4 regions of the Bacillus sp. NP247 genome follow, and region 1 is predicted to be linked to each of the others. Evidence: a T-box and tRNA genes for the amino acid it is inferred to sense, from the RefSeq annotation. Region 1 holds a T-box; the other regions hold tRNA genes.

Evidence for each region. A T-box is a leader RNA that pairs with one kind of tRNA and senses whether it is charged. The one in region 1 lies ahead of pheS (phenylalanine--tRNA ligase subunit alpha), so its partner is inferred to be a tRNA-Phe.
Region 2: it encodes a tRNA-Phe, which carries the amino acid that the T-box ahead of pheS (phenylalanine--tRNA ligase subunit alpha) is inferred to sense. The anticodon was not compared.
Region 3: it encodes a tRNA-Phe, which carries the amino acid that the T-box ahead of pheS (phenylalanine--tRNA ligase subunit alpha) is inferred to sense. The anticodon was not compared.
Region 4: it encodes a tRNA-Phe, which carries the amino acid that the T-box ahead of pheS (phenylalanine--tRNA ligase subunit alpha) is inferred to sense. The anticodon was not compared.

The regions. Positions count from the first base shown of each region.
Region 1 is NZ_CP076653.1:1,794,252-1,797,431, forward strand. Features, by position in the region: gene pheT (phenylalanine--tRNA ligase subunit beta) at 1-469, opposite strand, end outside; gene pheS (phenylalanine--tRNA ligase subunit alpha) at 488-1,522, opposite strand; T-box leader at 1,566-1,794, opposite strand; gene KPL75_RS09440 (TrmH family RNA methyltransferase) at 1,857-2,654, opposite strand; gene sspI (small acid-soluble spore protein SspI) at 2,737-2,946, shown strand.
Region 2 is NZ_CP076653.1:2,092,248-2,095,427, reverse strand. Features, by position in the region: rRNA gene rrf (5S ribosomal RNA) at 37-152, shown strand; tRNA gene KPL75_RS11140 (tRNA-Val) at 158-233, shown strand; tRNA gene KPL75_RS11135 (tRNA-Thr) at 238-313, shown strand; tRNA gene KPL75_RS11130 (tRNA-His) at 324-399, shown strand; tRNA gene KPL75_RS11125 (tRNA-Leu) at 424-504, shown strand; tRNA gene KPL75_RS11120 (tRNA-Gly) at 534-608, shown strand; tRNA gene KPL75_RS11115 (tRNA-Leu) at 625-713, shown strand; tRNA gene KPL75_RS11110 (tRNA-Arg) at 717-790, shown strand; tRNA gene KPL75_RS11105 (tRNA-Pro) at 802-875, shown strand; tRNA gene KPL75_RS11100 (tRNA-Ala) at 890-962, shown strand; tRNA gene KPL75_RS11095 (tRNA-Met) at 983-1,059, shown strand; tRNA gene KPL75_RS11090 (tRNA-Ile) at 1,064-1,140, shown strand; tRNA gene KPL75_RS11085 (tRNA-Ser) at 1,158-1,250, shown strand; tRNA gene KPL75_RS11080 (tRNA-Met) at 1,277-1,353, shown strand; tRNA gene KPL75_RS11075 (tRNA-Asp) at 1,357-1,432, shown strand; tRNA gene KPL75_RS11070 (tRNA-Phe) at 1,447-1,522, shown strand; tRNA gene KPL75_RS11065 (tRNA-Thr) at 1,537-1,612, shown strand; tRNA gene KPL75_RS11060 (tRNA-Lys) at 1,623-1,698, shown strand; tRNA gene KPL75_RS11055 (tRNA-Gly) at 1,712-1,782, shown strand; tRNA gene KPL75_RS11050 (tRNA-Ile) at 1,789-1,865, shown strand; tRNA gene KPL75_RS11045 (tRNA-Asn) at 1,873-1,947, shown strand; tRNA gene KPL75_RS11040 (tRNA-Ser) at 1,954-2,044, shown strand; tRNA gene KPL75_RS11035 (tRNA-Glu) at 2,051-2,122, shown strand; gene KPL75_RS11030 (hypothetical protein) at 2,258-2,413, shown strand; gene KPL75_RS11025 (MFS transporter) at 2,444-3,180, opposite strand, start outside.
Region 3 is NZ_CP076653.1:3,417,012-3,420,191, forward strand. Features, by position in the region: rRNA gene KPL75_RS17750 (23S ribosomal RNA) at 1-427, shown strand, start outside; rRNA gene rrf (5S ribosomal RNA) at 529-644, shown strand; tRNA gene KPL75_RS17760 (tRNA-Val) at 650-725, shown strand; tRNA gene KPL75_RS17765 (tRNA-Tyr) at 734-817, shown strand; tRNA gene KPL75_RS17770 (tRNA-Gln) at 830-904, shown strand; tRNA gene KPL75_RS17775 (tRNA-Lys) at 909-984, shown strand; tRNA gene KPL75_RS17780 (tRNA-Leu) at 1,000-1,080, shown strand; tRNA gene KPL75_RS17785 (tRNA-Gly) at 1,110-1,184, shown strand; tRNA gene KPL75_RS17790 (tRNA-Leu) at 1,201-1,289, shown strand; tRNA gene KPL75_RS17795 (tRNA-Arg) at 1,293-1,366, shown strand; tRNA gene KPL75_RS17800 (tRNA-Pro) at 1,377-1,450, shown strand; tRNA gene KPL75_RS17805 (tRNA-Ala) at 1,466-1,538, shown strand; tRNA gene KPL75_RS17810 (tRNA-Ser) at 1,557-1,649, shown strand; tRNA gene KPL75_RS17815 (tRNA-Ser) at 1,710-1,802, shown strand; tRNA gene KPL75_RS17820 (tRNA-Met) at 1,827-1,903, shown strand; tRNA gene KPL75_RS17825 (tRNA-Asp) at 1,906-1,981, shown strand; tRNA gene KPL75_RS17830 (tRNA-Phe) at 1,991-2,066, shown strand; tRNA gene KPL75_RS17835 (tRNA-Thr) at 2,081-2,153, shown strand; tRNA gene KPL75_RS17840 (tRNA-Trp) at 2,160-2,230, shown strand; tRNA gene KPL75_RS17845 (tRNA-Ile) at 2,241-2,317, shown strand; tRNA gene KPL75_RS17850 (tRNA-Asn) at 2,325-2,399, shown strand; tRNA gene KPL75_RS17855 (tRNA-Glu) at 2,401-2,472, shown strand; gene KPL75_RS17860 (CBS domain-containing protein) at 2,603-3,022, shown strand.
Region 4 is NZ_CP076653.1:3,199,046-3,202,225, reverse strand. Features, by position in the region: gene KPL75_RS16825 (DUF3884 family protein) at 616-936, shown strand; tRNA gene KPL75_RS16820 (tRNA-Leu) at 1,146-1,227, opposite strand; tRNA gene KPL75_RS16815 (tRNA-Cys) at 1,238-1,308, opposite strand; tRNA gene KPL75_RS16810 (tRNA-Gly) at 1,323-1,397, opposite strand; tRNA gene KPL75_RS16805 (tRNA-Gln) at 1,403-1,477, opposite strand; tRNA gene KPL75_RS16800 (tRNA-His) at 1,542-1,617, opposite strand; tRNA gene KPL75_RS16795 (tRNA-Trp) at 1,637-1,710, opposite strand; tRNA gene KPL75_RS16790 (tRNA-Tyr) at 1,720-1,803, opposite strand; tRNA gene KPL75_RS16785 (tRNA-Thr) at 1,814-1,889, opposite strand; tRNA gene KPL75_RS16780 (tRNA-Phe) at 1,904-1,979, opposite strand; tRNA gene KPL75_RS16775 (tRNA-Asp) at 1,990-2,065, opposite strand; tRNA gene KPL75_RS16770 (tRNA-Met) at 2,069-2,145, opposite strand; tRNA gene KPL75_RS16765 (tRNA-Val) at 2,170-2,245, opposite strand; tRNA gene KPL75_RS16760 (tRNA-Glu) at 2,251-2,325, opposite strand; tRNA gene KPL75_RS16755 (tRNA-Ser) at 2,345-2,436, opposite strand; tRNA gene KPL75_RS16750 (tRNA-Asn) at 2,439-2,513, opposite strand; rRNA gene rrf (5S ribosomal RNA) at 2,522-2,637, opposite strand; rRNA gene KPL75_RS16740 (23S ribosomal RNA) at 2,738-3,180, opposite strand, start outside.

The DNA of each region.
Region 1 (3,180 bases):
TTTCAAGTGCATCTGCACCAACTTCAGCGTCACTTGGGAAGATGAAGATTCCATCTGCGTAATCTTTCGCAACTAGTTTCCCATTAATGCCAAGCTCTTGAAGGGCACAAACCATACCATGAGAAGCTTCACCGCGTAGTTTTGCTTTTTTAATTTTGAAGTTACCAGGAAGTACAGCGCCAACTTTTGCAACCGGTACTTTTAAACCTTTTGCAATATTAGCAGCTCCACAAATAATTTGTACTGGCTCTTCTTCACCGATATCGATTAAGCATTTGCTTAATTTGTCAGCTTCTGGGTGTTTTTCACATTCTAATACGTGACCAACTACAACACCTTTTACACCTTTATTTAATACTTCAACGCCTTCTACTTCAATACCACTTTTCGTGATTTTGTCTGTTAGTTCTTGTGCTGTTACATCTTTAATATCTACATACTCTTGTAACCAACGATATGATACGAACATATTTATCCTCTCCTTCCCTTACGCTCGTTTGAATTGTTGTAAGAAACGTACATCATTTGTATAGAAATGACGAATGTCATCAACGCCGTATTTCAACATTGCGATACGCTCTGCGCCCATACCGAATGCGAAACCTTGATATTCTTTTGAATCATAACCAGCCATTTCAAGTACGTTCGGGTGAACCATACCTGCGCCTAAAATTTCGATCCAACCAGTTCCTTTACAAGTGCCGCAACCTTTACCGTGACACATCATACAAGAAATATCCATCTCGACAGATGGCTCTGTGAATGGGAAGAAACTTGGACGAAGACGGATTTCACGATCTTCACCGAACATCTTTTTCACGAATACTTGTAATGTACCTTTTAAATCACTCATGCGAATGTTTTTATCAATTACAAGACCTTCAATTTGCATGAACTGGTGTGAATGCGTCGCATCATCATCATCGCGTCGATACACTTTACCAGGACAAATAATTTTAATTGGTCCTTTTTCTTTGTTATTTTCCATCGTACGTGCTTGCACAGAAGATGTATGTGTACGTAATAACGTTTCTTCTGTAATGTAAAATGTATCTTGCATATCACGCGCTGGGTGATCTTTCGGTAAGTTTAATGCTTCAAAGTTGTAGTAGTCTTTTTCTACTTCTGTTCCTTCAGCTACTTCATAACCCATACCGATAAATACATCTTCAATTTGCTCAACAACTGCTGTTAACGGATGGTGACAACCTGTTTCAACAGGTCGACCTGGCAGTGTAACATCAATTGTTTCAGTAGCTAATTTCGCTTCAATTACTGCTTTTTCTAAGTTGCCAATTTTGTCTTCTAGACGCGTTTGAATCGCTTCACGTACTTCATTTACTAATGCTCCCATACGTGGACGCTCTTCTGCTGATAATTTTCCCATGCCGCGTAATACTTCTGTAATTGGACCTTTTTTTCCTAAATACGCTACGCGTACGTCGTTTAAGCCCTTTAGCTCTTTCGCTTCTTCAATAAGCTCTAACGCTTTTTGCTTTAGCTCTTTTAAACGTGCTTCCATTTGGAACCCTCCTAATTTTAAAAATAAAAAAACCTCGCTCCCAAAAAGGGACGAGGTAAATTCGCGGTACCACCCTAAATTGACAGAACAAGTCTGCCCACTCATTAGTTATAACGATCAATTCTGACCGGAACGCCTTTACATATAAATGGTCCTGGCGTCAACTCCAGAGGTGAATTCACTTCCGTCTACCATAAGAATGCTTTCAGTCTACGGCACTCTCTCCCTATATGGCGATTTTGTAAGCTACTCTTCTCTATCAACGTTTTTCGTTATTTAACTTTTATTGTATGTTCATTACGAACATATACTTCAACTTATTATAAGAAGTTTTTTATTTGTTCGCAACTGGGCTTTGTAAATAATACGTTAAAATCCCTGCTGCAACCGCAACATTTAATGATTCTGCCCCACCATAAATCGGAATATACAAGTTTTGATCAGTCTTTGCAAGAATTTCTTGGCGTACGCCGCTTCCTTCATTTCCTACAATTAATGCAAAACTTCCGGCCGGTGTTACTTCAACGTGCGGAACTCCATTTTCAAGAGCTGTTCCATATACAGGGACGTTATTTTCTTTTAACTTGTCTACCCACTCTTCTAAGTTCCCTTTTACAACCGGTAAGTGGAAAATAGAACCTTGTGTAGAGCGTAGTACTTTACTATTATAAACATCAACGCACCCTTCTCCAAGCACAACGGCATGAATACCAGCTGCATCAGCTGTACGAATAATCGTTCCCAAATTACCTGGGTCTTGAAGGCCGTCTAATAAAAGAAATTTCCCATCAGTAAGAGCTACTTCTTTCTCATGTTTCTCACAAACAGCAAATACGCCTTGCGTTGTTTCTGTTTCGCGAAGTACTTTTACAATTGCTTCAGGCACGATATACATTTCAACATCATTAACTGTCCAATCTTTCGGAAGATCTGTCTGATCTGAAACGATAAGTTCTGTTACAACTCCCGCCTTTAACGCTTCCTCTACTAAATGGAATCCTTCTACAAAAAATAAACCTTTTTTATCGCGCTCTTTTTTCGTCTGCAGCTTTTTCCACTGCTTCACACGCGGGTTTTGTACTGAATCAATGTTTTTCATAATATGTATTTCCCTCTCTTCTTGTCTTATCATTATAGCCTATTTTTCATACATATTTACATAAAAAAGAACAAAAACTAACGTCAGTTTCAATTCTGAAGAAGAGGTGAAGATAATGAGTTTTAATTTACGCGGCGCTGTATTAGCGAATGTATCTGGAAATTCACAAGACCAATTACAAGAAACGATTGTCGATGCAATTCAAAGCGGTGAAGAAAAAATGCTTCCAGGTCTTGGCGTTTTATTTGAAGTCATTTGGAAAAATGCTGATGAAAATGAAAAACACGAAATGTTAGGAACACTGGAGCAAGGATTAAAAAAATAAACAATAAAAGGTCACCTTAGAGAAAAACTAAGGTGACCTTTTATTTCTATAAAGTGAAACTTTAATCAGTGGGGGTTTTGTTCATCCCCCGCTGATTATTAGTTGAACCAATCGGGCGTTTACGGGCAGTTTATCTCCCACCTAACTTCTTTGCTCTAGCCGAATTTTGAGGTGGGAGTTTTACTGCCCGTTAATGCGGGATAAAATTTTTCTTCTCCTAAACATTTCTACTTT
Region 2 (3,180 bases), 300 kb from region 1:
ATAAGTTATGATAATTCTTGTCTTAAATGAATACAGTCTGGTAATGATGGCAGAGAGGCCACACCCGTTCCCATACCGAACACGGAAGTTAAGCTCTCTAGCGCCGATGGTAGTTGGGACCTTGTCCCTGTGAGAGTAGGACGTTGCCAGGCAATTCGGAGGATTAGCTCAGCTGGGAGAGCACCTGCCTTACAAGCAGGGGGTCGGCGGTTCGATCCCGTCATCCTCCACCATTTAGCCGACTTAGCTCAATTGGTAGAGCAACTGACTTGTAATCAGTAGGTTGGGGGTTCAAGTCCTCTAGTCGGCACCAGAAAATCATGGCGGTTGTGGCGAAGTGGTTAACGCACCGGATTGTGGCTCCGGCATTCGTGGGTTCAATTCCCATCAGTCGCCCCATTTTTTCTTTTAAAATTATAATATGCGGGTGTGGCGGAATTGGCAGACGCACTAGACTTAGGATCTAGCGCCTTTGGCGTGGGGGTTCGACTCCCTTCACCCGCACTTTTAATAAAATAACTCATACATGTCTTGCGGAAGTAGTTCAGTGGTAGAATACAACCTTGCCAAGGTTGGGGTCGCGGGTTCGAATCCCGTCTTCCGCTCCAATTTTCAATATGACATGCCGGGGTGGCGGAACAGGCAGACGCACAGGACTTAAAATCCTGCGGTGGGTGACCACCGTGCGGGTTCGACCCCCGCCCTCGGCACCATATGCGCCCGTAGCTCAATTGGATAGAGCGTTTGACTACGGATCAAGAGGTTAGGGGTTCGACTCCTCTCGGGCGCGTTTTTTATTAACGGGAAGTGGCTCAGCTTGGTAGAGCACCTGGTTTGGGACCAGGGGGTCGCAGGTTCAAATCCTGTCTTCCCGATATTTTCAAAATATGGGGCCTTAGCTCAGCTGGGAGAGCGCCTGCCTTGCACGCAGGAGGTCAGCGGTTCGATCCCGCTAGGCTCCACTTATTTGAATATAACTTATGGCGGTGTAGCTCAGCTGGCTAGAGCGTACGGTTCATACCCGTGAGGTCGGGGGTTCGATCCCCTCCGCCGCTACCATAAAGGACCTTTAGCTCAGCTGGTTAGAGCAGACGGCTCATAACCGTCCGGTCGTAGGTTCGAGTCCTACAAGGTCCACCACTCAAAGTTCATATCTCGGAGGTATACCCAAGTTCGGCTGAAGGGATCGGTCTTGAAAACCGACAGGCGGCGAGAGTCGCGCGGGGGTTCGAATCCCTCTACCTCCTCCATTTTTCTAAATTAAATATTATATCATCGCGGGGTGGAGCAGTACGGTAGCTCGTCGGGCTCATAACCCGAAGGTCGCAGGTTCAAATCCTGTCCCCGCAACCAAATGGTCCCGTGGTGTAGTGGTTAACATGCCTGCCTGTCACGCAGGAGATCGCCGGTTCGACCCCGGTCGGGACCGCCATTTTTTTACATAAAGGCTCGGTAGCTCAGTCGGTAGAGCAGAGGACTGAAAATCCTCGTGTCGGCGGTTCGATTCCGTCCCGAGCCACCATTTTGAAATCGCAAGCCGGCTTAGCTCAATTGGTAGAGCAACTGACTTGTAATCAGTAGGTTGGGGGTTCAAGTCCTCTAGCCGGCACCACTTTCAAAATGAGCCATTAGCTCAGTTGGTAGAGCATCTGACTTTTAATCAGAGGGTCGAAGGTTCGAATCCTTCATGGCTCACCATTTTTAATTTAATGCGGGTGTAGTTTAGTGGTAAAACAAGAGCCTTCCAAGCTCTGGTCGAGAGTTCGATTCTCTTCACCCGCTTTTTATGGGCCTATAGCTCAGCTGGTTAGAGCGCACGCCTGATAAGCGTGAGGTCGATGGTTCGAGTCCATTTAGGCCCACCATAATTATTCCGCAGTAGCTCAGTGGTAGAGCTATCGGCTGTTAACCGATCGGTCGTAGGTTCGAGTCCTACCTGCGGAGCCATATTATAGAGAAGTACCCAAGTGGCTCAAGGGGCTCCCCTGCTAAGGGAGTAGATCGCGAACGCGGTGCGAGGGTTCGAATCCCTTCTTCTCTGCCAGATTTTGGCCCGTTGGTCAAGTGGTTAAGACACCGCCCTTTCACGGCGGTAACACGGGTTCGAATCCCGTACGGGTCATACTAAAAGAGATAGCATAATCTGCTATCTCTTTTTTGTTGTGTAAAAGTGGACTTTGGATAGGCTGCTTTTTTTTATAGATTTTTGTATACTTTTTTCTATTTGAACCGTCTAACTAATAGAAAGGAGAGAGCGATGGAGTATGAAAAGGTCATTATGGAAATATCAAAAAGTATTTATAGATATTTGCTTAAAATTGGAGTAACACCAGCAGAAGCAGAGGATATCGTTCAAGATACGATACAAAAAAGTTATATTAATTTAAATAGGATTACCTCTTCTTATACATAAGAAGAGGTAATCCTATTTTTTGAATATGTTTTAACTCTCTGCTGAATGCCCATCCGGTTTCATAACAGCATGACTATATGCGGAGTGGAGAGTTTTGTATCCTAAAAGTGCAATAGTTAAGGCAAGGCCTCCTGCAATAATAGCCACACTAAATCCTGCGCGAGCTTCAAAGGTATCAATAACTAAACCAGCTACCGCTGATCCTAGAGAGACTCCAATACCAAGTCCTGTAATTGCCCAGGTCATTCCTTCGGTTATTTTTGATTCAGGTACGATTTTTTCCACCAGTCCCATAGTAATAATCATAGTAGGGGCAACAGATAAGCCTGCAAAGAAAACAATAACTACTAGCCAAGCAATAGTGTTTACGAAAACTAGTGGCAGCATTGTTACCATTGATAGTGTGACTGCTATTAAAAATTGATTATATGGTGGAGTACTGAGTTTAAGAGTACCGAAAATAAGACCTGCCAGGCATGAACCGATTGCATAGACGGAAAGCACAAAGCTAGCAGCTACTGTGTTTCCTTGATGCTCAGCAAAAGCCACACTAACTACATCTATTGTGCCAAATATAGTACCTATAGCGATGAGTGTGAATACAAGCACCCGTAATGTACCAATTTTAAATACTGTCCCTTTGTTTGTAATGTCGTGGGGATGTACATGTGGTTCTGTGCTTTTTTGCATGGTGAATAGGCATACCCCGATTGTAAGAAAAACACATGATAAAAGTGGTCCTGCTTCTGGGAAGAACATAACACTTA
Region 3 (3,180 bases), 1.6 Mb from region 1:
TCCACATCGACGGGGAGGTTTGGCACCTCGATGTCGGCTCATCGCATCCTGGGGCTGTAGTCGGTCCCAAGGGTTGGGCTGTTCGCCCATTAAAGCGGTACGCGAGCTGGGTTCAGAACGTCGTGAGACAGTTCGGTCCCTATCCGTCGTGGGCGTAGGAAATTTGAGAGGAGCTGTCCTTAGTACGAGAGGACCGGGATGGACGCACCGCTGGTGTACCAGTTGTTCTGCCAAGGGCATAGCTGGGTAGCTATGTGCGGAAGGGATAAGTGCTGAAAGCATCTAAGCATGAAGCCCCCCTCAAGATGAGATTTCCCATAGCGTAAGCTAGTAAGATCCCTGAAAGATGATCAGGTTGATAGGTTCGAGGTGGAAGCATGGTGACATGTGGAGCTGACGAATACTAATAGATCGAGGACTTAACCATATAATATGAAGCAATGTTATCTAGTTTTGAAAGAATATAAAAAACTTATTGACCTTTAAAAGTGAATGAGTTACAATCATTCTTGTCTTAAATGAATATAGTCTGGTAATGATGGCAGAGAGGCCACACCCGTTCCCATACCGAACACGGAAGTTAAGCTCTCTAGCGCCGATGGTAGTTGGGACCTTGTCCCTGTGAGAGTAGGACGTTGCCAGGCAAAATGGAGGATTAGCTCAGCTGGGAGAGCACCTGCCTTACAAGCAGGGGGTCGGCGGTTCGATCCCGTCATCCTCCACCATATATGTCGGAGGGGTAGCGAAGTGGCTAAACGCGGCGGACTGTAAATCCGCTCCTTCGGGTTCGGCAGTTCGAATCTGCCCCCCTCCACCATTTCTTAATTATTGGGCTATAGCCAAGCGGTAAGGCAACGGACTTTGACTCCGTCATGCGCTGGTTCGAATCCAGCTAGCCCAGCCATTAAGAGCCATTAGCTCAGTTGGTAGAGCATCTGACTTTTAATCAGAGGGTCGAAGGTTCGAATCCTTCATGGCTCACCATTTTCAATAAAATATGCGGGTGTGGCGGAATTGGCAGACGCACTAGACTTAGGATCTAGCGCCTTTGGCGTGGGGGTTCGACTCCCTTCACCCGCACTTTTAAAAAAATATATCATACATGTCTTGCGGAAGTAGTTCAGTGGTAGAATACAACCTTGCCAAGGTTGGGGTCGCGGGTTCGAATCCCGTCTTCCGCTCCAATTTTCAGTATGATATGCCGGGGTGGCGGAACAGGCAGACGCACAGGACTTAAAATCCTGCGGTGGGTGACCACCGTGCGGGTTCGACCCCCGCCCTCGGCACCATATGCGCCCGTAGCTCAATTGGATAGAGCGTTTGACTACGGATCAAGAGGTTAGGGGTTCGACTCCTCTCGGGCGCGCTTTTATTAACGGGAAGTGGCTCAGCTTGGTAGAGCACCTGGTTTGGGACCAGGGGGTCGCAGGTTCAAATCCTGTCTTCCCGATTTTCCCAAAAACATGGGGCCTTAGCTCAGCTGGGAGAGCGCCTGCCTTGCACGCAGGAGGTCAGCGGTTCGATCCCGCTAGGCTCCACTTTATTTTTTATATGTCGGAGGTATACCCAAGTTCGGCTGAAGGGATCGGTCTTGAAAACCGACAGGCGGCGAGAGTCGCGCGGGGGTTCGAATCCCTCTACCTCCTCCATTTTTTTAAAAAGTGGTTTAGTACATATAAAAATGAATAAGATATTAATTTTTCCTTCATGGAGGTATACCCAAGTTCGGCTGAAGGGATCGGTCTTGAAAACCGACAGGCGGCGAGAGTCGCGCGGGGGTTCGAATCCCTCTACCTCCTCCATTTATTTTTAAAACATAATATCGTCGCGGGGTGGAGCAGTACGGTAGCTCGTCGGGCTCATAATCCGAAGGTCGCAGGTTCAAATCCTGTCCCCGCAACCAATGGTCCCGTGGTGTAGTGGTTAACATGCCTGCCTGTCACGCAGGAGATCGCCGGTTCGACCCCGGTCGGGACCGCCATTTTATGTTGGCTCGGTAGCTCAGTCGGTAGAGCAGAGGACTGAAAATCCTCGTGTCGGCGGTTCGATTCCGTCCCGAGCCACCATTTTTTTAAATTATGCCGGCTTAGCTCAATTGGTAGAGCAACTGACTTGTAATCAGTAGGTTGGGGGTTCAAGTCCTCTAGCCGGCATCATTTAGGGGCATAGTTTAAAGGTAGAACTGAGGTCTCCAAAACCTCCAGTGTGGGTTCGATTCCTACTGCCCCTGTAAAGTATATGGGCCTATAGCTCAGCTGGTTAGAGCGCACGCCTGATAAGCGTGAGGTCGATGGTTCGAGTCCATTTAGGCCCACCATATATATTCCGCAGTAGCTCAGTGGTAGAGCTATCGGCTGTTAACCGATCGGTCGTAGGTTCGAGTCCTACCTGCGGAGCCATGGCCCGTTGGTCAAGTGGTTAAGACACCGCCCTTTCACGGCGGTAACACGGGTTCGAATCCCGTACGGGTCATAAAAAAAGAGTCAGCAATATGCTGACTCTTTTTTATTATGTATAAGCCTCTTTTTATCACCTTATTTTCCTGAAATAAATAAAGGGATTTAGGAAAAGCTATGGTATGTATTAAAAGGAGGAGATGAAAATGACACAAGTTAGAGAACTTATGAGTACTCATATCGTACATTGTACACCATTAGACAATGTATATGAGGCAGCTGTAAAAATGAAGGAAGAATCGGTTGGATTGATTCCTGTTATTGAAAATAAACAAGTTGTTGGGCTTGTTACTGATCGAGACTTAGTTGTTCGTGGGATTGCTGAAAAACATCCTGGATCTAATCAAATTACAAATGTAATGACAACAAACATTGTTTCAGTTTCTCCAGATGATTCTATTGAAAAAGCTACAGAATTAATGGCACAATATCAAATTAGACGGTTACCGGTAGTTGAGAGCGGTCAACTTGTTGGGATGCTAGCACTAGGGGATTTAGCTATAAGAGAATCAGCAGATGATCAAGCAGGCTTTGCTTTAAGTGAAATCTCGGAGCATACGGAATAAAGTAAAACTTTAATTAGCGGGAGTCTTACTGCCCGAAAAGAGCGAGATAAATTACGTATAAAAATCAGATACATTATTCTAGTATATATGGATTAAACTGATATGTTAGCATGATGTATCTGAGACATTATATAATAAGTGTAGAGTCAATATTTTTG
Region 4 (3,180 bases), 1.4 Mb from region 1:
TATCATTTTGTTCTTTCGACAAGTTATATTATACATGAATTCCTAAGTTTATTACGAATTTTAGAATCACGTAGCATAATTTAACAAAAAAGACTCTAACATTTCTATTAGAGTCTTTTTTAAGTCACCGATACCGATGGTCGGGGTCGAACCGACACTCCCGAAGGAACACAATTTTGAGTCTTTTTAGGTGACATTTATATAGAGTGCTACCTTTTAAATCCTTTATTTTAAAGCATTTAAAAAATTTTGAGCTTCTTTAAACATGATAAATTAAAATGAAACGGAGCCAAAATGGAATCATATTAAATAACTGACACCTTTTACTTTCATTCCTCTCCCTTGATTAAGTTCATCATATTTCATTTATTACTGTGATGATTTATTTTATTATTTCTTGCTAAACAATAAGAAAGACAGGGCAAAGCTGCCCTGTCCTTTTAAAGATTTGTTATGTAGTATGTTATGAACTGTTCATTATCAAACTAAAGTTATTCCTTTTCATTCCTCTACTAATCCCATAATATTTCCTTAATTACTTTCTATTGCTGTATAATTAAAATAGGAAAAATTTTCTTGTAATTCAAAAATTTGAAGGAAGGATGAGGGAGAATTATGACACATTCAAATGAGAAAAAATCACATGGTTTTAAAGGAATAGGAGAGAAGTTAAACCCAACTATCTATCAAGTGAGATTCATAAAATTGGATGGGCCAATTCAATTTGAGTCGTTTCCTAAATTAAAGGAATTAGGGGACTGGTTGAGTACTTCAACGCAAATGTGGTCGTGCCACTCAACTATGTACAAGTACAACAGAGAAGAGTTTGAAAAGAAGTTTTTGGAAATTACGAAATTACCAGCTGATAATGTGGTAATTTCAACTGGTGGTATCGGATTTAACTTCATGTCACCAGGGTGGAGAGATTCTCTCTAGAGTGCTCGAAAAAATTCTTGTATATGTAATATTCTACTGAAATTTTATCCTTTTAGTACTTCATAGTTTCTTCCAACTGTATCTAAAGTTCGTCGCTTACTCACCGCACACTAACCCAACGCACTATTAGTGCTTATTTTGTAGTGTGAAGAAAACACAAAAAAGCTCTACACAATTAGTGTAGAGCCTTGATGTTAAGCCGTTCGTGATACCGATGGTCGGGGTCGAACCGACACTCCCGAAGGAACACGATTTTGAGTCGTGCGCGTCTGCCAATTCCGCCACATCGGCATAATAAGAAAGGCGGCAACCGGATTTGAACCGGTGGTAAAGGTTTTGCAGACCTCTGCCTTACCACTTGGCTATGCCGCCATATGAAGTTAAAATGGAGCGGAAGACGGGATTCGAACCCGCGACCCCAACCTTGGCAAGGTTGTATTCTACCACTGAACTACTTCCGCAAAAATGGCTGGGCTAGCTGGATTCGAACCAGCGCATGACGGAGTCAAAGTCCGTTGCCTTACCGCTTGGCTATAGCCCACCGAAGTTTTACTTAATTATATGTAAGTATCCATTAATTTATTTGTAATTTTTAAAAATAAAAATGGGGCGACTGATGGGAATTGAACCCACGAATGCCGGAGCCACAATCCGGTGCGTTAACCACTTCGCCACAACCGCCATGTTGTGTTTATATATTTGGCAGGGGCAGTAGGAATTGAACCCACACTGGAGGTTTTGGAGACCTCAGTTCTACCTTTAAACTATGCCCCTATGTAAATATGGTGGAGGGGGGCAGATTCGAACTGCCGAACCCGAAGGAGCGGATTTACAGTCCGCCGCGTTTATCCACTTCGCTACCCCTCCGAAACTTACATGGTGCCGGCTAGAGGACTTGAACCCCCAACCTACTGATTACAAGTCAGTTGCTCTACCAATTGAGCTAAGCCGGCATATTTTATTAAAATGGTGGCTCGGGACGGAATCGAACCGCCGACACGAGGATTTTCAGTCCTCTGCTCTACCGACTGAGCTACCGAGCCTTATTAAAAATGGCGGTCCCGACCGGGGTCGAACCGGCGATCTCCTGCGTGACAGGCAGGCATGTTAACCACTACACCACGGGACCATTTGGTTGCGGGGACAGGATTTGAACCTGCGACCTTCGGGTTATGAGCCCGACGAGCTACCGTACTGCTCCACCCCGCGATAATATTATTCATATAATTTATATGGTGGAGGATGACGGGATCGAACCGCCGACCCCCTGCTTGTAAGGCAGGTGCTCTCCCAGCTGAGCTAATCCTCCAAAAGTGGTGACCCGTACGGGATTCGAACCCGTGTTACCGCCGTGAAAGGGCGGTGTCTTAACCACTTGACCAACGGGCCAAATATTATAAATTGCTTATGGCGGAGAGCAAGGGATTCGAACCCTTGATACGCTTGTGACGTATACACGATTTCCAATCGTGCTCCTTCGGCCAACTCGGACAGCTCTCCAATGGCTCCGCAGGTAGGAATCGAACCTACGACCGATCGGTTAACAGCCGATAGCTCTACCGCTGAGCTACTGCGGAATAATATTGCCTGGCAACGTCCTACTCTCACAGGGACAAGGTCCCAACTACCATCGGCGCTAGAGAACTTAACTTCCGTGTTCGGTATGGGAACGGGTGTGACCTCTCTGCCATCATTACCAGACTATATTCGCTTGAGACAAACATTATTATACTTGATTCACTTAGAAAGTCAACAAGTTTTTTATATTCTCTCAAAACTAGATAACGTTGCTTCATATTATATGGTTAAGTCCTCGATCTATTAGTATTCGTCAGCTCCACATGTCACCATGCTTCCACCTCGAACCTATCAACCTGATCATCTTTCAGGGATCTTACTAGCTTACGCTATGGGAAATCTCATCTTGAGGGGGGCTTCATGCTTAGATGCTTTCAGCACTTATCCCTTCCGCACATAGCTACCCAGCTATGCCCTTGGCAGAACAACTGGTACACCAGCGGTGCGTCCATCCCGGTCCTCTCGTACTAAGGACAGCTCCTCTCAAATTTCCTACGCCCACGACGGATAGGGACCGAACTGTCTCACGACGTTCTGAACCCAGCTCGCGTACCGCTTTAATGGGCGAACAGCCCAACCCTTGGGACCGACTACAGCCCCAGGATGCGATGAGCCGACATCGAGGTGCCAAACCTCCCCGTCGATGTGGACTCTTGGGGGAGATAA